DNA from 4 places in the Komagataeibacter oboediens genome. Region 4 is predicted to be linked to each of the others. Evidence: riboswitches for the same ligand, from Rfam matches in the RefSeq annotation. Region 4 holds a riboswitch; each other region holds the start of a gene.

The links. A riboswitch is a leader RNA that binds a small molecule or an ion and turns the genes downstream of it on or off. The one in region 4 is predicted to bind cobalamin.
Region 1: it holds a riboswitch for cobalamin, as region 4 does, so the genes downstream of both, HNO79_RS04070 (carbohydrate porin) here and HNO79_RS16420 (hypothetical protein) in region 4, are expected to answer to the same signal.
Region 2: it holds a riboswitch for cobalamin, as region 4 does, so the genes downstream of both, HNO79_RS02330 (DUF1636 domain-containing protein) here and HNO79_RS16420 (hypothetical protein) in region 4, are expected to answer to the same signal.
Region 3: it holds a riboswitch for cobalamin, as region 4 does, so the genes downstream of both, HNO79_RS08980 (TonB-dependent receptor plug domain-containing protein) here and HNO79_RS16420 (hypothetical protein) in region 4, are expected to answer to the same signal.

What each region holds. Positions count from the first base shown of each region.
Region 1 covers NZ_JABLUU010000003.1:86,279-90,617, reverse strand. The annotation lists gene HNO79_RS04080 (23S rRNA (adenine(2030)-N(6))-methyltransferase RlmJ) at 1-80, shown strand, start outside; gene HNO79_RS04075 (ribokinase) at 163-1,107, shown strand; cobalamin riboswitch at 1,137-1,362, shown strand; gene HNO79_RS04070 (carbohydrate porin) at 1,548-3,158, shown strand; gene HNO79_RS04065 (hypothetical protein) at 3,360-3,992, shown strand; gene HNO79_RS04060 (peptide deformylase) at 4,003-4,339, shown strand, end outside.
Region 2 covers NZ_JABLUU010000002.1:83,609-87,947, reverse strand. The annotation lists gene cobN (cobaltochelatase subunit CobN) at 1-862, opposite strand, end outside; gene cobW (cobalamin biosynthesis protein CobW) at 897-1,949, opposite strand; gene HNO79_RS02330 (DUF1636 domain-containing protein) at 1,955-2,356, opposite strand; cobalamin riboswitch at 2,515-2,755, opposite strand; gene HNO79_RS02325 (histidine phosphatase family protein) at 2,809-3,351, opposite strand; gene HNO79_RS02320 (CbtB domain-containing protein) at 3,524-3,748, shown strand; gene acuI (acrylyl-CoA reductase (NADPH)) at 3,842-4,339, opposite strand, start outside.
Region 3 covers NZ_JABLUU010000008.1:125,457-129,795, reverse strand. The annotation lists gene HNO79_RS08985 (ribonucleotide-diphosphate reductase subunit beta) at 1-950, opposite strand, end outside; cobalamin riboswitch at 1,212-1,431, shown strand; gene HNO79_RS08980 (TonB-dependent receptor plug domain-containing protein) at 1,551-3,659, shown strand; gene HNO79_RS08975 (ABC transporter substrate-binding protein) at 3,673-4,339, shown strand, end outside.
Region 4 covers NZ_JABLUU010000061.1:3,970-8,308, forward strand. The annotation lists cobalamin riboswitch at 548-788, opposite strand; cobalamin riboswitch at 916-1,160, shown strand; gene HNO79_RS16420 (hypothetical protein) at 1,396-1,911, shown strand; gene HNO79_RS16425 (hypothetical protein) at 1,892-2,377, shown strand; cobalamin riboswitch at 2,571-2,805, shown strand; gene HNO79_RS16430 (hypothetical protein) at 2,770-3,138, shown strand; gene HNO79_RS16435 (DUF2147 domain-containing protein) at 3,192-3,665, shown strand; gene HNO79_RS16440 (aromatic ring-hydroxylating oxygenase subunit alpha) at 3,736-4,339, opposite strand, start outside.

The DNA of each region.
Region 1 (4,339 bases), on a different contig from region 4:
GCGCCATCCTGACCACCCTGTGCCGCTATCTGGGTGATGGGGAAACACAGGCCGAAGTGGAATGGGTCGTGCCCGAATAAAACGGTCCCGGCCGCCTGTATGCCGGTAACGGGCGATGATAGGGTGGCCTATCCGTGTTTCCCATCGTCCAAGGTTTCCTTCATGCCTGCATCGTCCCCCCATATCGCCGTCATCGGCAGCACCAATATCGATTTTGTCGCGCATGTCGAACGCTTCGCACAGCCAGGCGAAACGCTGCATGTCCATGCCTCCACCACCGGGCTGGGGGGCAAGGGCGCCAACCAGGCCATCGCGGTAGCGCGGCTGGGACAGGACGTGGCGCTGGCGGGCTGGACCGGAACGGACATGCTGGCCACCATGGCGCGCACCACGCTGCAACAGGCCGGAGTGGATACGCACTGCCTTATGGAAGACCCCGCGGCCGACACCGGCCGGGCCTTCATCACCATAAACCATGCGGGGGAAAACCAGATCCTTGTGGATGGCGGAGCGAACATGGCGCATGGGGCGGAGGCCTGCCCGCTTCTGTCGCCCGTCCTGGATCATGCAACGCTGGTGATGATGCAGATGGAAATGCGTCACGCGCTGGTGCTGGCCATGGCCCGCACGGCACGGGAACGGGGCATACCCGTCATGCTGGACCCCGCCCCGGTCCCCGCGCGTGGCCTGCCCGCCGAACTGTACCCACTGGCGGACATCATCACCCCCAACGAACGCGAAACCCGCGACCTGACAGGCATCGAACCCACGGATGAGACGACCGCCCTGCAGGCGGCACAGATCCTGCATGCCCGTGGCACGCGCACGGCCATCATCAAGCTGGGGCACCGGGGTGTCGTATATTCCGCGCCCGATGCGCAGGGGTTCGTGTCCCCCTTCCGCGTCAGGGCGATTGATACGGTGGCGGCGGGGGACTGTTTCAATGCGGGACTTGCCAGTGCACTGGCCCGCGGGGCGGCCATTGGGGAAGCAGTACGCTTCGCCGCCGCATGCGGTGCACTGGCCACGACCCGTCCGGGTGCCGCGCAGGCCGCGCCCACCATGGATGAGGTGGCGGACCTGCTGGACCGACAGCCTCCGGCCTGATCTTGCCTAATGGACTGTAAACGCTATAGTCCGGGCCATAAGTCAGCGGTCCCGTGCAAACGGGTTGGAAAGGGAATGCTGTAAACCCCGGCGGGATATCATATCCGGGGGTGGAGTCGGCAGCTGTACCCGCAACTGTAAACGGAGAGTGTTTCATCTGCTGCCGCCCTGCGGCAACCACTGGCTCCGGCCGGGAAGGGAGATGAAATGCAGCGACCCGTAAGCCAGGAGACCTGCCGCTGTCCTTTAACGATATCGTCGGGCGGGCTGACCGGAGATGGGCATGAGACATGAACACGACCAGCTAGCATTCCGTCCCCCCGTACCAGCAGTGGCCTGCCCGGCGGGTCGCCCTTTTCCGGCCCCATATGGCCGGACCCATCCTGACGGGATGTCTTTTCATGAAAGTCCTTTTTTCCGGCCCGGCACAATATGGCCGGATGCGAACCCTTTTCCTTTCATCCGGCCTTCTGTCCTGTGGCCTGATCGGCACGTTCGGTTCCTATGCCCATGCACAGGTCCAGACACAGATTGCGCAGGACCGCGTCCGCCTAGGTAATTCCACCCCGCTGATCCAGCAGATCGACCCGGCCACGGTGCGCGATTCAGAACGCGCGCAGGCCGATGCGCAGCAGACGGTAACGACAGACACAGGCACGGATAACGCGCTGGATACCAGCGGCAACCTGCTGGGCAACATGTGGGGTGCACGCCCGTGGCTGTACAAACACGGCATCAGCTTCGACATTCAGGAAGTCGATGAAGTCTGGGGCAACGGTACCGGTGGCACGCCAAGCACCAATGGCGATGGACAGGGATCGGGCACCGGCCCTGCATATGACGGCGTGACCATGCCCACGCTGACCATCGATACCGAAAAACTGTTCGGGCTGAAGGGCGGCCTGTTCAATGTCAGCGCGCTGCAGACGCGCGGACGTTCCATTTCGCAGGATCACCTGAACAATTTCAACCCGATCAGCGGGTTCGAGGCTGACCGTTCCACCCGCCTGTTCGAACTGTGGTACCAGCAGTCGTTCCTCAAGGGGAAACTCGACGTCAAGATCGGCCAGCAGGCCCTTGATACCGAATTCCTGATCAGCGATTACGCATCGCTGTACCTGAACGCCAATTTCGGCTGGCCCATGGCCCCGTCAGTCAACCTGTATGGCGGCGGCCCGTCATGGCCACTCTCCTCGCCCGCCGTGCGGATCCGTTACCGACCCGGCGAGAAGTTCACCTTCATGTTCGCCGCTGCTGACGACAATCCGCCAGGCAACCGCTATAACTCGCTACCCATCCAGCAGGCCACGGGCGCAGTACTGGGCAGCAACAGCGATCCCACCAGCCAGACCTATAACGGCGCCAATGGCACAAACTTCAACATGGGCAATGGCGCGCTGCTGATTACCGAACTGCAGTACGCACTCAATCCGCAGCCCGCCGATACGTCCAACGTCACAAAAAATCCCGGCCTGCCGGGCGTCTATAAACTGGGCGGATATTACGACACCGCCAGATTTCCCGATTACCGCTACAACAACATGGGGCAGGCCCTTGGCGGCCCCAATGACACCACCGGCATCCCGCGCTGGGACCGGGACAACTGGATGGTGTACGGCATCATTGACCAGATGATCTGGCGGCCTTCCATCCAGTCCACGCGTTCGCTGGGTATTTTCGTGCGCGCCACGGGCAATGGCGGCGACCGTAACCTGATCAGCTTCGCCATTGACGCGGGCCTGAACCTGAAGGCCCCGTTCCGGGGACGTGACAACGACACGATCGGGCTGGGCTGGGGCATTGGCCGCGCCAGTTCGGGTGAGCGCCAGTATACCCGCAACGTGGCCCGGACCGGTACCGACAGCCTGGTGCCGGGCAATGAAAACCACCTTGAACTGACCTATCAGGCGCAGGTTACGCCGTGGCTGGTGATGCAGCCGGACCTCCAGTACGTCTGGCATCCCGCAGGCGGCGGCAGCGACCCGTCCTATCCCTACCGTCGTACCGGCGATGAGGCGATTTTCGGACTGCACAGCAATATTACATTCTGAAGGGCGCGCCCTTCACTCCCCGCCCGTACTGCTGTTTGCATTCGCAACCCCCGCCATCCCGACAGCCAGATGCCAAGAGAAGACAAAAGCACAGGGCGGTATTGAAAATTTACATTGTTGTGAGGTACGGGCCCCTTCTATACGCCTGAATGGACAGGCACATGGCTGGGTCCCGTGCCGCATTGCAAAAGGAAAAAACCGTTGCGCCGTCTTGTTGCTTTATGTCTCCCGCTTGCCATGGCCGCCTGCGCGCAGCACACCCCCCGCCCCATGGTGAACTACTGCCAGCAGCCCGGTGTGGCTGCCACGATCGTGGGGATTGCCAACCAGGGCACGCCGGCCGCGTCCCCCGCCGTCCGGTTTGAAGACGGGACGGTCAAGAGCGCCGTCTATAACGACCATATGCAGGTCATGGCCTGCCATGGCAGCCTGGTGCGCAAGGATGGTACCCGTCAGGACGGTATCGCCGTCGCCCGCCTGCCGCACATGCGCACGGGGTGGAAGGAAATCTGGAGCACGAGTGCCGCCAGCCACCAGTGGATATCGGATGCGGACATAGAAAAAAACAGGCAGAACCGGTACGCCGAATATTACGAACATACGCCGCAGGCCTGCAAACCCTACGCGCATGACCTGTTCTACGGCACGCAGAAGTCGGACAAGGAAACGGAACACCTGCGCGAGACGCTGTATGACTGCCTGGCGGACCATGACGTCAAGCCGCTGCGTCCCGTATCGGGCGTGGACCATACCTACAGCCCGTTCGGCATGAACTTCTACATCCCCTATTACACCAACCTGAACGCCGACGATAACGGTCCCTTCCTGTACTGACCGTATTGCAATGGCCATCCTGCCGATTGTCCGCTTTCCCCATGCCTGTCTGGAACAGGTGGCGGCCCACGTTGATGCGACTGCGCCGGAAACGGCGCAACTGGCGCGCGACCTGCTGGAAACCATGCATGCTGCGCCGGGCATCGGCATCACGGCATGCCATGTGGGCATTGCGCAGCGGCTGGTGGTCATTGACCTGCCAGGCGGGGACGGCCCGCATGTCTATGCCAATCCCGACATCATCTGGCAGTCAGCGGAAACCTCGACACAGGAAGAAGGCAGCGTGTCCATGCCCGGCATCCACGCGCCTGTCACCCGCCCCACATGTGTGAAAGTCCGTTACGACC
Region 2 (4,339 bases), on a different contig from region 4:
CGGTATGGGGAATGCCCGGCTGCTGCACCTGCAGTACCGGCACGCCCGCGAGATCCAGCGGGGAACGGCTGTCATTCCCTGCGCGGGCGGAAAAGAAGGTGGCGTTTATGATGACGTCCGGCGGGCAGGCCGTCAGCCGTGCGGCCACCACCCGGGCGGAGTCAGGGTTCTTGAGCGATGTGACATAGACAAGGTCCGCCCCCATGCCGTGGCGCGCCAGTTGCGCTGCCAGCTGCGTAACGGGTGCGATGTCACCGGCCAGCAGGTGCGCGCGGTAGAACACCACCATGGCGCGCAGCGGCAGCGCCGGGTCGGCTTCATGCAGCACATCGGCGGGTGGCAGGGGAACGGGAGCGGTGCCGTCATCCGCACAGCGACCTGCCAGATGCGCCATAAGCCGCAGGGCGGCTTCCATATTGGCCGTGCCCCCCGTGCGCAGCAGCGCGTCAAGGCGGGCGCGCATGCGTTCCGGCATGGTGGACAGGGCGGCAAGGCGGGGGTCATCGCGCCCGTCCCCCGCCACGAAGGCCAGTGGAATGCCCCCCTGCCGGCACGCGCGCGACAGCTCTTCCGCCCCGTAGCGCCAGTATTCCACGCCGCCGAGCAGCCGGACCACCACGCAGCGCGAGTCCATGATCGTATCGGCCACGTACAGGTCGATGGACATGGGATGCAGCAGGCGCGACAGCGTGGCCATGCGCAGGGTCGCGGCAGGCGCGTCCTGTGCCGCGTGGGCGGCGCTCAGGCACAGCAGGTCACTGTCCGAAAAGGACAGGAACACGATATCAGCCGGGGCATGCCCCAGGTCTTCCGCCTGCGCGCCGTCATCCAGCGTGCGGACCTCACGTGCAAGCAGATGCATGGCGCTGCCCCGTTCCCGTCAGTCTGCCTGCCGTCTAGCCCTGCGCCAATGAAGCCGTAATGGCGGACTGGTCCAGCCCCTTCTGGCCAATGACCACAAGGCTGCCCGTGCGCGGCGCGTCCTTGGGCAGGGCGCGGTCGAACTGGTGGCGGAAACGGCTGCCCACCCCCTGCACCGCAAGGCGCATGGCCTTGCCGCGCACCGTGGCGTAGCCCTTCATGCGCAGGATGTCATGCCGTTCAGCCAGTGTTTTCAGCCGCGCGACGAAATCTTCCACGCTGTCCTGTTCGGGCACGGGTGCGACAAAGCTTTCGAAATCATCGTGCTCGTGCTCGCCGCCTTCGGCATCGTGGTGCGAGGGACGGGCGTCAAGGTCATCTTCCGCTGCGGCATCAAGCCCCAGCAGGATGGCGGGGTCCACCTGTCCGTCGGTCGCGCGCACCACCTTCACCACGCGCGGGATCTCGGCGCGGATGGACGATTCCACCGCGTCGGCCTGCGCGGGCGTCATGAGGTCGGTCTTGTTCAGCACCACCAGGTCGGCGGACAGAAGCTGGTCCTCGTATACTTCAGCCAGCGGGTTGTCGTGGTCCAGCGACGGGTCGGCGGCCTGCTGGCGGGCGACTTCCTCGGGGTCGTCGGCAAAGCGGCCGGCGGCGACCGCGGGACCATCCACGACCGTCACCACGCCATCCACCGTCATGCGGGTGCGGATGGTGGGCCAGCCAAATGCCTTGAGCAGCGGCTTGGGCAGCGCCAGCCCCGATGTCTCGATCACGATATGGTCGGGCGGTGCATCACGGTCCAGCAGCGCCTCCATGGTGGGCAGGAAGTCATCTGCCACCGTGCAGCACAGGCAGCCATTGGTCAGTTCGACAATATCCTCGTCGCGGCAGCCTTCCACGCCACAGGCGCGCAGCGTATCGCCATCAATGCCCAGCGTGCCGAATTCATTGACGACAATGGCGATGCGCTGTCCCTTCGCATTGGCCAGCACATGGCGCAGCAGCGTGGTCTTGCCCGCCCCCAGGAAACCGGTGATGACGGTAACGGGCACCCGCGCGCGGGCCGTGGTGGATGGGGTCATGGCGATCAGGCTCCTGAAAAAAGGGATGCGGGGAAACGGCCGCGCACCATGTCCGACAGGCTGGCGGGGCGGCGGGACGGCATGACGGTGCCGCTGCGTGATGCGCCGTAGGCCGCGACATACGTCATGAGGTCATCCGCCTTCTCCGGCCCGAGATTGGCCAGCAGCCAACCCCATTTGCCCGGCATGGCCACCACGGCGGTGCAGCCGTCATTGCAGGCGGCAAGGCAGCTGACCTCGTGTACCACGACCTGCGGGCTGTCCGCCGCCAGCGCCTGCATGGCGTCATGCAGCTGCCGTCCCGGCGGATTGTCGGACGCGGGCAGGCCACGGCGGCAGGTCACGCAGACATGCAGGTGAACGGGGCCGGTCTCATCCGTCGGCTCGGGTGGTGCGGGAATGCTCATGACGGTCCGTGCCCTTTCGCGGCGGTGCTGCGCGTGGCAGCTGAATGCGGGGTGCACGGTCATGGCGGCGTCACCCGGCATGGGGCGGGATGGTCGCCTGTCGCGTGCCGGGCACCCCGCCGGCCATGCGATCGAATTCGGTCCTGTTATGCCCGCCGGCAGGGCGTGGCATGATGGCAGGTCTCCTGGCTTGTGGCGGAGGGTGCGGCCGCACCCCCGATCCCGGCGGCCTTCCCGGTCCCGTGAAGGGGGCCAGTGGCGTATGCCGGTCCATGTTTTCATGGACCGTGCCGGGACATCACCACCCACAGTTGCGGGGGCAGCGACGGACTTGCCGGTATGGCGCACCGTCTTCCCTATTCTCCCCCGGAAGGGGGAACCATCACCGGCGGATTTAGACGATCGGTCCCGGCACTGTCAAAGGAACCCGGTGCGGGGCGCATGCCATGCGGTCATGGCAGCGGTGCGCCGCTGATGGCCACGCGCCATGCCGTATGGCGGGTCAGGCGGGACCGGGTCAGGGGGGCGATATCCAGCCGTGACAGCATGGCTGCGCTTCCGCCAAGGGCAGCCACCACGATGGCCCGGACCACCGTGGCATGCGTCAGCACCGTGATCTGCGCGGGCGCAGGCGGCAGGGCATCCAGCCACCGGGTCATGCGATGCAGGTGCGCAGCCCGGCTTTCACCCCCCGGCGGGGTGAAACCGGCATCCGCAACCCAGCGCGCCACGTCGTCAGGCGGCAGGTCCTTCAGCGATTGCCCGTGCCATGCGCCCATGTCCGGCGCGGTCAGAGCCGCCTGCGGGCAGGCCGTGCCGGTGGCGGTGGAAGGCCACGCGGCCAGAAGGGCGGGGGGCAGCATGATCTGCCCGGCCGTCCCGATGTGCCGCGCCAGACCGGTGGGCAGGGGCGGGATTTCATCACGTCTCGGGAAAATGCCGCGACGCATGCACCCGGCGGCAGGCAGCGCGATGCAGGTCAGGGTCTGGGTCATGCGCAGTGGCCGCGCACGGGGGGAAGGGGTGGGATATGCACAGGGAGTGATTGACCTTCCATGCCGTTTTTGGAAACATGCGCCCCGATCCGGTTATGGGAAGGACGGCCTGACGCGGCACGTCGCCCACATGCTGCCCCGGGTCGCATGTGATCCAGGGAGTTTCCAGTCAATGAGCCAAGATACATCCGTTCTGTCCAGCGCCGCTGTCGCCGCGCCGCAGGTTTCCATCCCGGTTCGCGACCTGTTGCCGTGGGGTGTGTTCGGGCTGGTTCTGGCGTCCCTGCTGCTGTATTTCGTCGGAGCGGAGCAGGGGGCGACCTCCCTTATTTCCGGTCATTACGTGCATGAATTCGTGCATGATGGCCGTCACCTGCTGGGTTTCCCCTGCCACTGAAGGCACGGCGTCGTGCCATGGTTGCGCGATGGCGGGTGACGGACGGCATGCCCCTGCGGGCATGCCGTTTTTTATTGCGTGGCCCCGGGTGGTTCAGTTGATGGTGATGACGGTCCGGCCCCGGATATGACCGGCAAGGATGCGCGGCGCGATGGCAATGGCGTCGGACAGGGGGGCATCGTGCAGCATGCTTTCCAGTCGTGTGGGATCGATATCGCGCGCCAGCCGGGCCCATGCCGTCATGCGGCGCGGACGCGGACACATCACGCTGTCGATTCCCTGCAGGCGTACGCCGCGCAGGATGAACGGCGCCACTGTCATCGGTAGCGCCAGCCCGCCCGCCAGCCCGCATGCCGCCACCGTGCCCCCGTACTGGATGGAGGCGCACATCGCGGCCAGCGTCTCGCCACCTACAACGTCGATTCCCCCCGCCCAGCGCGCGGTTTCCAGCGCCTTGCCAGTGGGAGACAGGGTATCGCGCGGCAGTACCTCTGCGGCCCCCAGGCCGGTCAGGTAGGCATGAAGCTGTGGCCGTCCGGTGACCGCCACCACCTGATAGCCCAGCTGCGCCAGCAGCATGATCGCCATGCC
Region 3 (4,339 bases), on a different contig from region 4:
TGTGTCGCGCCCCGGCTGTATTCCGTTGCCCGGTTTTCGAAAAAGTTGGTGTGCTCCACCGCGTTCATCATCTCGTCAATCCACGGCAGGGGATTGCTGGGTACGTCATAGATCGGATCGAGTTCCAGCCCGATCAGGCGGCGATTGGCGATGAAGCGGATATACTGCTTGACCTCATCCGCTGACAGGCCCTTCACCGGCCCCATGCGGAAAGCGAGGTCGATGAAGCGGTCCTCGTTCTCCACAATTTCACGGCAGGCCAGGTGGATGGCATCCGCCACGGCGGGCTTGTCAATCTGGCGACCAAATTCCTGCATGTAGGTCTTGAACAGGCGCGTGATGCTTTCAACGTGCAGGCTTTCGTCACGCACGGACCATGTCACGACCTGCCCCATGCCCTTCATCAAATTATGGCGCGGGAAGTTGAGCAGCATGGCGAAGGACGCGAAAAGCTGCAGCCCTTCGGTAAAGCCCGCGAACACTGCCATGGACAGGGCGGTATTATAATGGTCGTCCATGTTGAAGCGTTTAAGGAATTCGTGCTTCGCGGCCATTTCCTCGTATTCAAGGAAGGCGGCATATTCGGTTTCCGGCATGCCGATGGTGTCCAGAAGGTGGCTGTAGGCCGCCTGATGGATCGATTCCATATTGGTGAACGCCGAAAGCATCATCCGCACTTCGGTCGGCTTGAAGCGGGGCATATACAGATCGATATAGGCGTTCTCGACCTCGGTATCCTGTTGGGTGAACAGGCGGAAAATCTGGGTGACCAGATATTTTTCCGTCTCGGACAGGTTGTTGTTCCAGTCCTTCACATCATCACCAAGGGGAATTTCCTCGGGCAGCCAGTGCAGGGACTGCTGGGTTTTCCACGCCTCGAACGCCCATGGGTAACGGAACGGTTTGTAGACCGGGCTGGGGGAAAGAAGGTTGGGTGTGTCTGTGCTCATGATCCACTTCTATAACCCAAAAAGTATCCAACGTCAGGTGGATTTCCACGTCGCGCGCAGCCGGCTTCCGCCGGGGAAACAGTGGGCAGATTGCCGTTCCCACGGTATGGCAAGCTGCTTTTTCCGGCTGTTTTTTATCTTCAGGTGCGGCGCTGAGGACACACGGCACGGACCGTGGCCACGGTTTAGGAAAAAATGACGTGACCAGCCCCAGCGCCCGCGTTGGCCGCGCGGATCCGGGTTGACAGGGCTGGCCCATCCGATCAGAACCCTGCTGACGGTTCCCCTGCATATAAGGGGTGAAAAGGGAACGAAGTGCGGATTGCGGTCCAATGCTTCGGCTGTCCCCGCAACTGTAAGCGGTATGTTCCCCGCATTACCGGACATAAGGTCCGGGCCACTGGAAACCGCGGTTTTCCGGGAAGGTTGTGCGGGAGACGACGCCGCAAGCCAGGAGACCTGCCGTCATGATGGTTGCGACCGAGACCTGTCGGGCGGGGTGTCCTGACGGTGTGGTGCCACGGGTTTTCTTATGGATCGGAAACCGGGTGGCGGCGCGCTCTCGTGGCAACGATGATGTGACCGCGAGATCCAGACCTTATGACCATTTTCCGTGATTTTCTGATTGCCTCGACGGCATTCATGACACTAGGCGCCACGATGGCGTATGCCGATGTGCCCATCGGGAAGGATACACCAGAAAAACCATCCGTGAAGCAATACATCGCTGGCAATGGCAGTATGAAAGCCATTGTCACGCCCGACAATGCCGGCCTGCCCGAACTGATCAGCGTCAGCGCCGCGCGCAGGCCGACAGGGGTGGATGATATCGGTACCAGCATGACCATCATCACCGAAAAGCAGATCCAGACCCAGCAGCGGCGCAGCCTGACGGATATCCTTGCACGCCAGCCCGGCCTGAACGTGGTGCAGACGGGCGGGGCGGGCGGCACGTCGTCCATTTTCCTGCGCGGCAATAATTCCCGCGAGGTCAAGGTCCGGCTGGATGGCATGGACATCAATGACGGCAGCAATACCACCAATGCCTTTGATGCCGGGCAGTTCCTGACCGATGGCATCGGTCGTATCGAGGTCCTGCGTGGCCCGCAGAGCGGCCTGTACGGCGCGGACGCCATGGCGGGTGTTATCGACATCACCACGGCACAGGGGCAGGGACGCTTCAGGCCATTCGTCCGGATCGAAGGCGGCGGGTACGGAACCTTCAACCAGACCTTCGGTGCGCGAGGCAGCAGGGGGCAGTTCCATTATAATGTTGAATTTTCCCATTATCGTATGGATGGGTTCAATAATATCCCGTCCTATATCGAACGATATTATGGCGCGGACCGCCAGCAGCGGCACGAAGGCAACCGCAATGACAACCGCAGCGCCAATATCAGGCTGGGCTACGACGTGACCCATAATCTTGACCTTGGCCTGACGGCGCGCCTGATACAGGGCAATAACCATTCCTATTCACTGTATGACCTGCAGGCTGAAAATGCGTATGGGGATTCAGGGGTGCGGGAACAGACCACCCAGAACGAGGCCATCGTGCGCGGGACGGCGCATCTGGTTTCCTTCCACGGTTTTTTTGATCAGGTGCTGGGCCTTGGTTACATGACCAACCGCAACCGCTGGACCGAGACCGGCACAAGCTACGGCAGTCCGGTCAATCCCGATCCCTATTACTACCGTTCAGGCCGGTTGAAGGTGGACTGGCACGGCACGTTCAGTTTCGGGCGGTACGGGCAGCTTCTGGTGGGTGCCGAGCATTTCCACGATACGTTCGATACCAGCCATACGGCATCCAGCATGTGGGACAGCGGGTACGATACATCCGCCAGCATGGATACGACCGCAGGCTACGGGCAGTATCAGGGCAACTGGAAGCATATCCTGTATGGCGCTGCCAACATCCGTTACGACGCCAATTCGCGTTACGGCAACCATGTGACCTGGCGCGTGGCACCCGCGATCCACGTTCCCGGAACCGGCACCATCATCAAGGCCAGTGCCGGTTCGGGTTTCCACGGCCCTGCGCTGTACCAGCTGTTCGTCAATCAGGTGGGGGCCGGTTATTCGGAAAGGGGCAACCCGGACCTGAAGGCGGAACAGCTGATTGGCTACGACGCGGGCGTGGAGCAGAAACTTCTGCATGATCACCTGAATTTTGGCGCCACATGGTATGACAACAGGGTCCGGAACCTGATCCAGTCCGCCGACTGGTATGATTCGTCGGGCAACTTCAACGGCACCTTTGACAATGTTGCGAAGGCGCGGATGTACGGGGTGGAGGCTTTCGTGAACTGGAAAGCGCTGGACAGTCTGGAATTCAATCTCAGCTACACATGGACCCATGCGCGTGACGAGACCAGTCATACCGAGCTGCAGCAACGTCCCCAGCACAAGTTCAATTTCAATACGACATGGACTCCCGTCCGCGACCTGACATTCTCGGGCAATATCCTGTATACCAGCGGCTGGCGCGACCTGTCGGTGCTTGGCTCCAATAATTGCAGTGATTCCAGCATCTGTGCCAAGGGGCACGGCTATTTCACCATTGATGTGGCGGCCAATTATAAAATCAACCGCTATGTGTCCGTCTACGCGCGGGCGGACAACCTGCTGAACCGACAGTTCGAGGAACCGGTCGGTTATCTCCAGCCCGGTCGGGCGGGGTATGGCGGCTTCATGCTGACGTACTGACATGAAGGGGGTCATGGCAGGCATCCTCGCCGGTATTCTTGGCTGTGTCCCGATCGCACGGGCGCAACCCCTGCCGCGCGTGATGTCCGTGAATGTCTGCACCGACCAGTTGCTGCTTCTGCTGGCCGCGCCGGGGCAGATTGCCGGCATAACGCCACTGGCGCGCGACTGCTGGAATGCGGTGCTATGTGAACAGGCGCGGCAGGTTCCCGTCCTGCGCCCGACCGCGGAAAACGTTGTGACGGCCCACCCCGATGTCGTGCTGGGGGAAAGCTATACCGCGGCGGTCGCACTTCAGGTGGCGCGGGACAGGGGGGCGCGGGTGCTCGTCCTGCCGCCGGCACAGGCGCTGGCGGATATTCCCGATCAGATCATGGTGGTGGCCCGCGCCATTGGCGCTACGGCGCGGGGGCGGGAATTGGCGGGGGCCTTTACCAGCCGCCTGGCAGCCCTGTCAGTCGGGCGCGGCCCCACCGACCCCACGGCCGCGATTTACGCTGCCAACGGGTTTGTCACGCGCGCGGGGTCGTTGCCTGATGATGTGCTGGCCCATGCCGGCCTGCGCAATTATGCTACCGTCATGGCGCAGCAGACATCCGCCCGTCTTTCCATGGAAATGCTGATCGCCCATCCACCTGGCCTGCTGGTCCTTGACCGTTCGGGGCAGGGGACATCCCTTG
Region 4 (4,339 bases):
CATGGTGAACGCTGAAAATTTGTCCGTGGACCAACCGGTCGGCGATCTCTGTATCGTAGAAATTCTCTGTTCCTATCTCACAACGCATACTGCCGACAGGATTCTAAGATCCGCAGCCTTCGAGTTTGTGTCGCAGTTCCCGACCGCGTGCGGTAAGGCGGGAATGCCCCATCCCCCATCGCGCAGAACATCCACCTGCAATAAAGCCCATCAGTACGAGAGATGATCTGATGCTTCCTCCATCCAGCAAGGTTCCATACCCCCCGTCTTTCGGCAGGGACAGAATGGCCCGTTTCTGTGCGGGAGTCAGGCTCTCCGATCCGAAATAAGATCGACCTGTGCCATTTCGCTGGTTGCCGCCAAAATATGTACGCATTTCTCATGTTCCCCTTGTAGCGTTTGACGGGATTAGACCCGCGACACGCCATTGGCCAATGGATGTAATTCTTCAGAACTGGTCAGGAAAGAACACGCTGGATGGGGAACGCAGCAGATAAAACAGAAGACATGATCGCCACTCCGTCTGTCGGGCGCCCCGCCCGATAGAACTGGTTACGTCACAAAGGCAGGTCTCCTGGCTTACGGGTCCTTGATATCGGTTCTGTCTTCCCGGCCTGTTGAGCATAGCCAGTGACGGGTCCTGTTAAGAGGACATACGATCCGGTATCTCTCCGCTTACAGTTGCGGGGGCAGCCACCGACTTGTTCCCGGACCCTGATAAGTCCTGCCAGAACGCACGGCGTTCCCTATTAACCCGTTCGCACGGGGCCTTTGATGTAGAGGTAGTGTGACGCACGCCCGCGAGCAGTGCAAGCCTGCCAGCTTCCCGTCTGTGTGAAGGATACCATGCTCTTTCATCGCAGGTTTTTTGGAAAATCCATATTGCGTAGATCACGAAATCTGACGCATATTGCGACCAGCTTTTATGTCGGTGGTGCCGCGCAAGCGGATTAATAGGGAATACCGTAAGCTCTGGCGGGATCTGCGATGATCCGGGAGCCAGTCGGTAGCTGCGTCCGCAACTGTAGGCGGTATGTAGCCGGATCCGATCATCTGATGTCCGATCAGATGGGTCACTGCTTCCAGTAAGGGAGTGGGAAGACAGGACCGAGCTGCCATGATCCGTGAGCCAGGAAACCTGCTACCGTCGCAAACCGTGCTACCGGGCGGGACCGACCGGTGGCAGGAGATCAGCTATGACGCGTTCTTTCGCGTATCGATATATCTATCAAGCCTCCATATGTATGCGGATCGTTAGCCTGTGCTTGAATGAATCCCGGCTTCGTAAGGCAACCTTAGCAACAGACCTCGCGGCCTGCGGCTTATAATTCGCATGTACTTTCCTGACCCCAGGACACAGGTACCTACGTTTTATTCTGATAAAAAGAAATATCCATGAACACAGATATGAGCATGGTACTCCCTTCCATTGCGTCGCGCCTAATGGCGACCATTACGGAGCCAGAGCCGGTTGTTGCAATTCGGATGCTTATTGCGGCCTGTCTGGATCAATCCTCGTCCCTTCGCCTGCGGCTACCAGAGGTAAAGCAGCTTTTCGCCCGCTTTATAGCCGCCATTATGCGTGAAAGGACAGATGCTCTGGAGGCTATTGCCAACTCGGTGGAAAAACAGATCACCGCGCTGTCTTTTCGTCCGTTTACGCCGCGACAGGTTCGACAGATTCTGGGGATCACCAACCAGGAGCGTCTTTTCTGGACACGAGACGGGCGCCTGCACCAGACAGGAACAATCCTGAACAATCAGCGCGGCCAGAAATTCAGAGTTCCTGTATATTGTGCCGAGAGAATTGGATGGCTCAGTCAGAACCCAGACATGATCGCGGCATGGCGTGACGAGGATGCTCGCATCCTGACTCAAGAAGGCCTGTCCGATGCAGATCTTTCCAGTTAATCCGATCCGATTCCCGGTGAAACGAAAAATGGCCTCTCCCGTCCCTTCGCCTGATTTTATTCTCATACAACAGCGGCGACGTCAGCGTTCTGTCTCGGTATCCCGCCTTATGGAATCCGCACCTCTGCGGGAAGATGTAATTCAGGCAATAGCCAAGACTGAACTCCCTGCCCCCAATCCGGAAGACCGCATTCGTGCGGATGGATTTGAAACATTCCTACGTCTGGTACCTTCCGCTGGCCGATTACCCGCTGCGCCGAAGGCGCGGGGCGACTATCTTGAGGAACTGTTTTCGCCCCTGCTATTAGAAGCTCTCGCCTATGTGGATACAGCCCGCGATTTATCGGACACGCACGGGGTCGAGGCGCTCATGGCCTTGCTTCAGGCCTATATTTCCGCGCAATGGACAATTGGCGCGCGTGACGCCGCCATGCACTTGTATAGCGCATCAAGCCCGAACGCCTGATTGACAACATAGTGGCTAACGCGCGGGCGCGTATCCCCGCCCGCGTGTTTCGAAGATGAAGACACTGAGTGACCTACACTTATTGGATCGGAGCGACAAGTTTGATTGGCATCAACAAGCTCTTCGTTCCATGCAGGCCGGCATCGCGTTTCGAGGAATTGGGCGTTCCTCTCACTTCGCGCATAATGGAATGAGACCCTTGATTGATGATGGCCCCGCGCGAGCGGGTTAAAAGGGAACGCTGTAACGCTCTGGCTGGACAATTCTGTTCCGGGAGCCAGTCAGCGGCTGCTCCCGCAACTGTATGCGGTATGCCACCAGTTCGTTCACCTGCGGGTGAGCCACTGTTTCCCTTGGGGAATGGGAAGGCATGAACTGGCTGGCCATGATCCGTGAGCCAGGAGACCTGCCATCGTCTGCAAACCACGTCGTCGGGCGGGATGCACCGAAGGCAGGAGATTTCCCATGCGTCATGGGAAGACCAATGCGGCCGATCAATGCCCCCCATGTTTCCTGTTTCTGGCGGAAACATCGTGATGCAGCATCGCGGGACCGGCGCGTTTCTGACAACCGGCCTGAAACGCCCGCATGTTGCTGAAGACCCTTACTGGGCCCTTCAAGCCGGTGCAGCAATGGGCAGCAGGCGCGACAAGGCTATCATGGAAAACGTCCATGGCGTAGATAGCACCCTCGCCGCTCATTCCCATGGCGCGCATCTCGGGGCATCAATCATGCGCTTTTCGATCCGAATTCTCCGATAGATCCGCCGATGTTCCATAATTTTAGTCATGTACGAAGCGACGAAAGACACATCATGAATATTGCGCAAAAAGCAACCTGTGTCTCGCTAATACTCAGTATCATGATTGGAGGGGCTGCTGTTCACGCACAAGTTCCTCCAGCGACAACAGTTCCGCCCGCCGTTCTGGGGCAATGGGTCACCAGAAATCACAAGGGTGTTTTCGAGATCACACGGTGTGGCGACCATCTGTGTGGAAAGCTGGTTGGCCTGAACTATAGTAATGACATCCCACGCGACCAGACGGACCGTTCGGAATGTGGGTTGCCCATGCTGCGGGACTTCGTGCCGGATCCGGATCAACCAGACCGGTGGAACGGGTCCATTCTCGACCCCAATACCAATCATGTGTATCAAGCGCGCATGTGGGTTAACCAGTCCGGACAACTCAAGTTACGGGGCTATCTCGGGATTCCGATGTTCGGACAGACACAGACATGGCTTCCTTATCGCGGTCATATCGGCCCGAACTGCAAAATGAGCACCTGATCTGCGTGGTGCCTGGTCAGGAGAAGATGCCCATGCGCCTTGAGACGGGGCATGGGCGTCTATCAGTTTATTATCCGATATCTTTCTGGGACGGCATACCATTCTGGATAAGCAGTTGGCGCAGCGCCATGATAACTGGAAAGACCTCCTGATTCCGGTCGCCGTCCTGCTCCCGCCAGGCCTGCTGCTCCAGTTCAACAATTTCGCGATCTTCTGTGAAAACACGCTCCGTAAAGGCGATCAGCAGCGGCCACGCCAGATCCAGTAAAAATGGTATTTTCAACCTGCGTATGGAGAGCAGGCCAAATACCCGGTTGATCAATTCTTCCCGGTCCTGTGGCACATATGCAATCCACAGTTCCATGACCGGTTCATCAATCCCCTCCGTCTCGATCCGCAATGTCTGATAGGGATACTGCGTGCGGATGGTCATGACATCCCGATAGGCAAAATCCCGGCCATCCTTGCGACGCTGCCCGTAAATCAGAGCCTCGCTCAGCGGCTGCCTGCCAGACGTGCGGGCAAAGGTATAGCGGGCCTCCACAAAATCCTCACCCCGATCCATGCCTAGAAACCGTGGCTTCATGCTTCCGACCAGTCGGCTGTGCAGAATCTGGTGGTTCATGTCCATCAGGTTTTCATGCATGAAGCTGTAGTGACATTGCACGACTTTT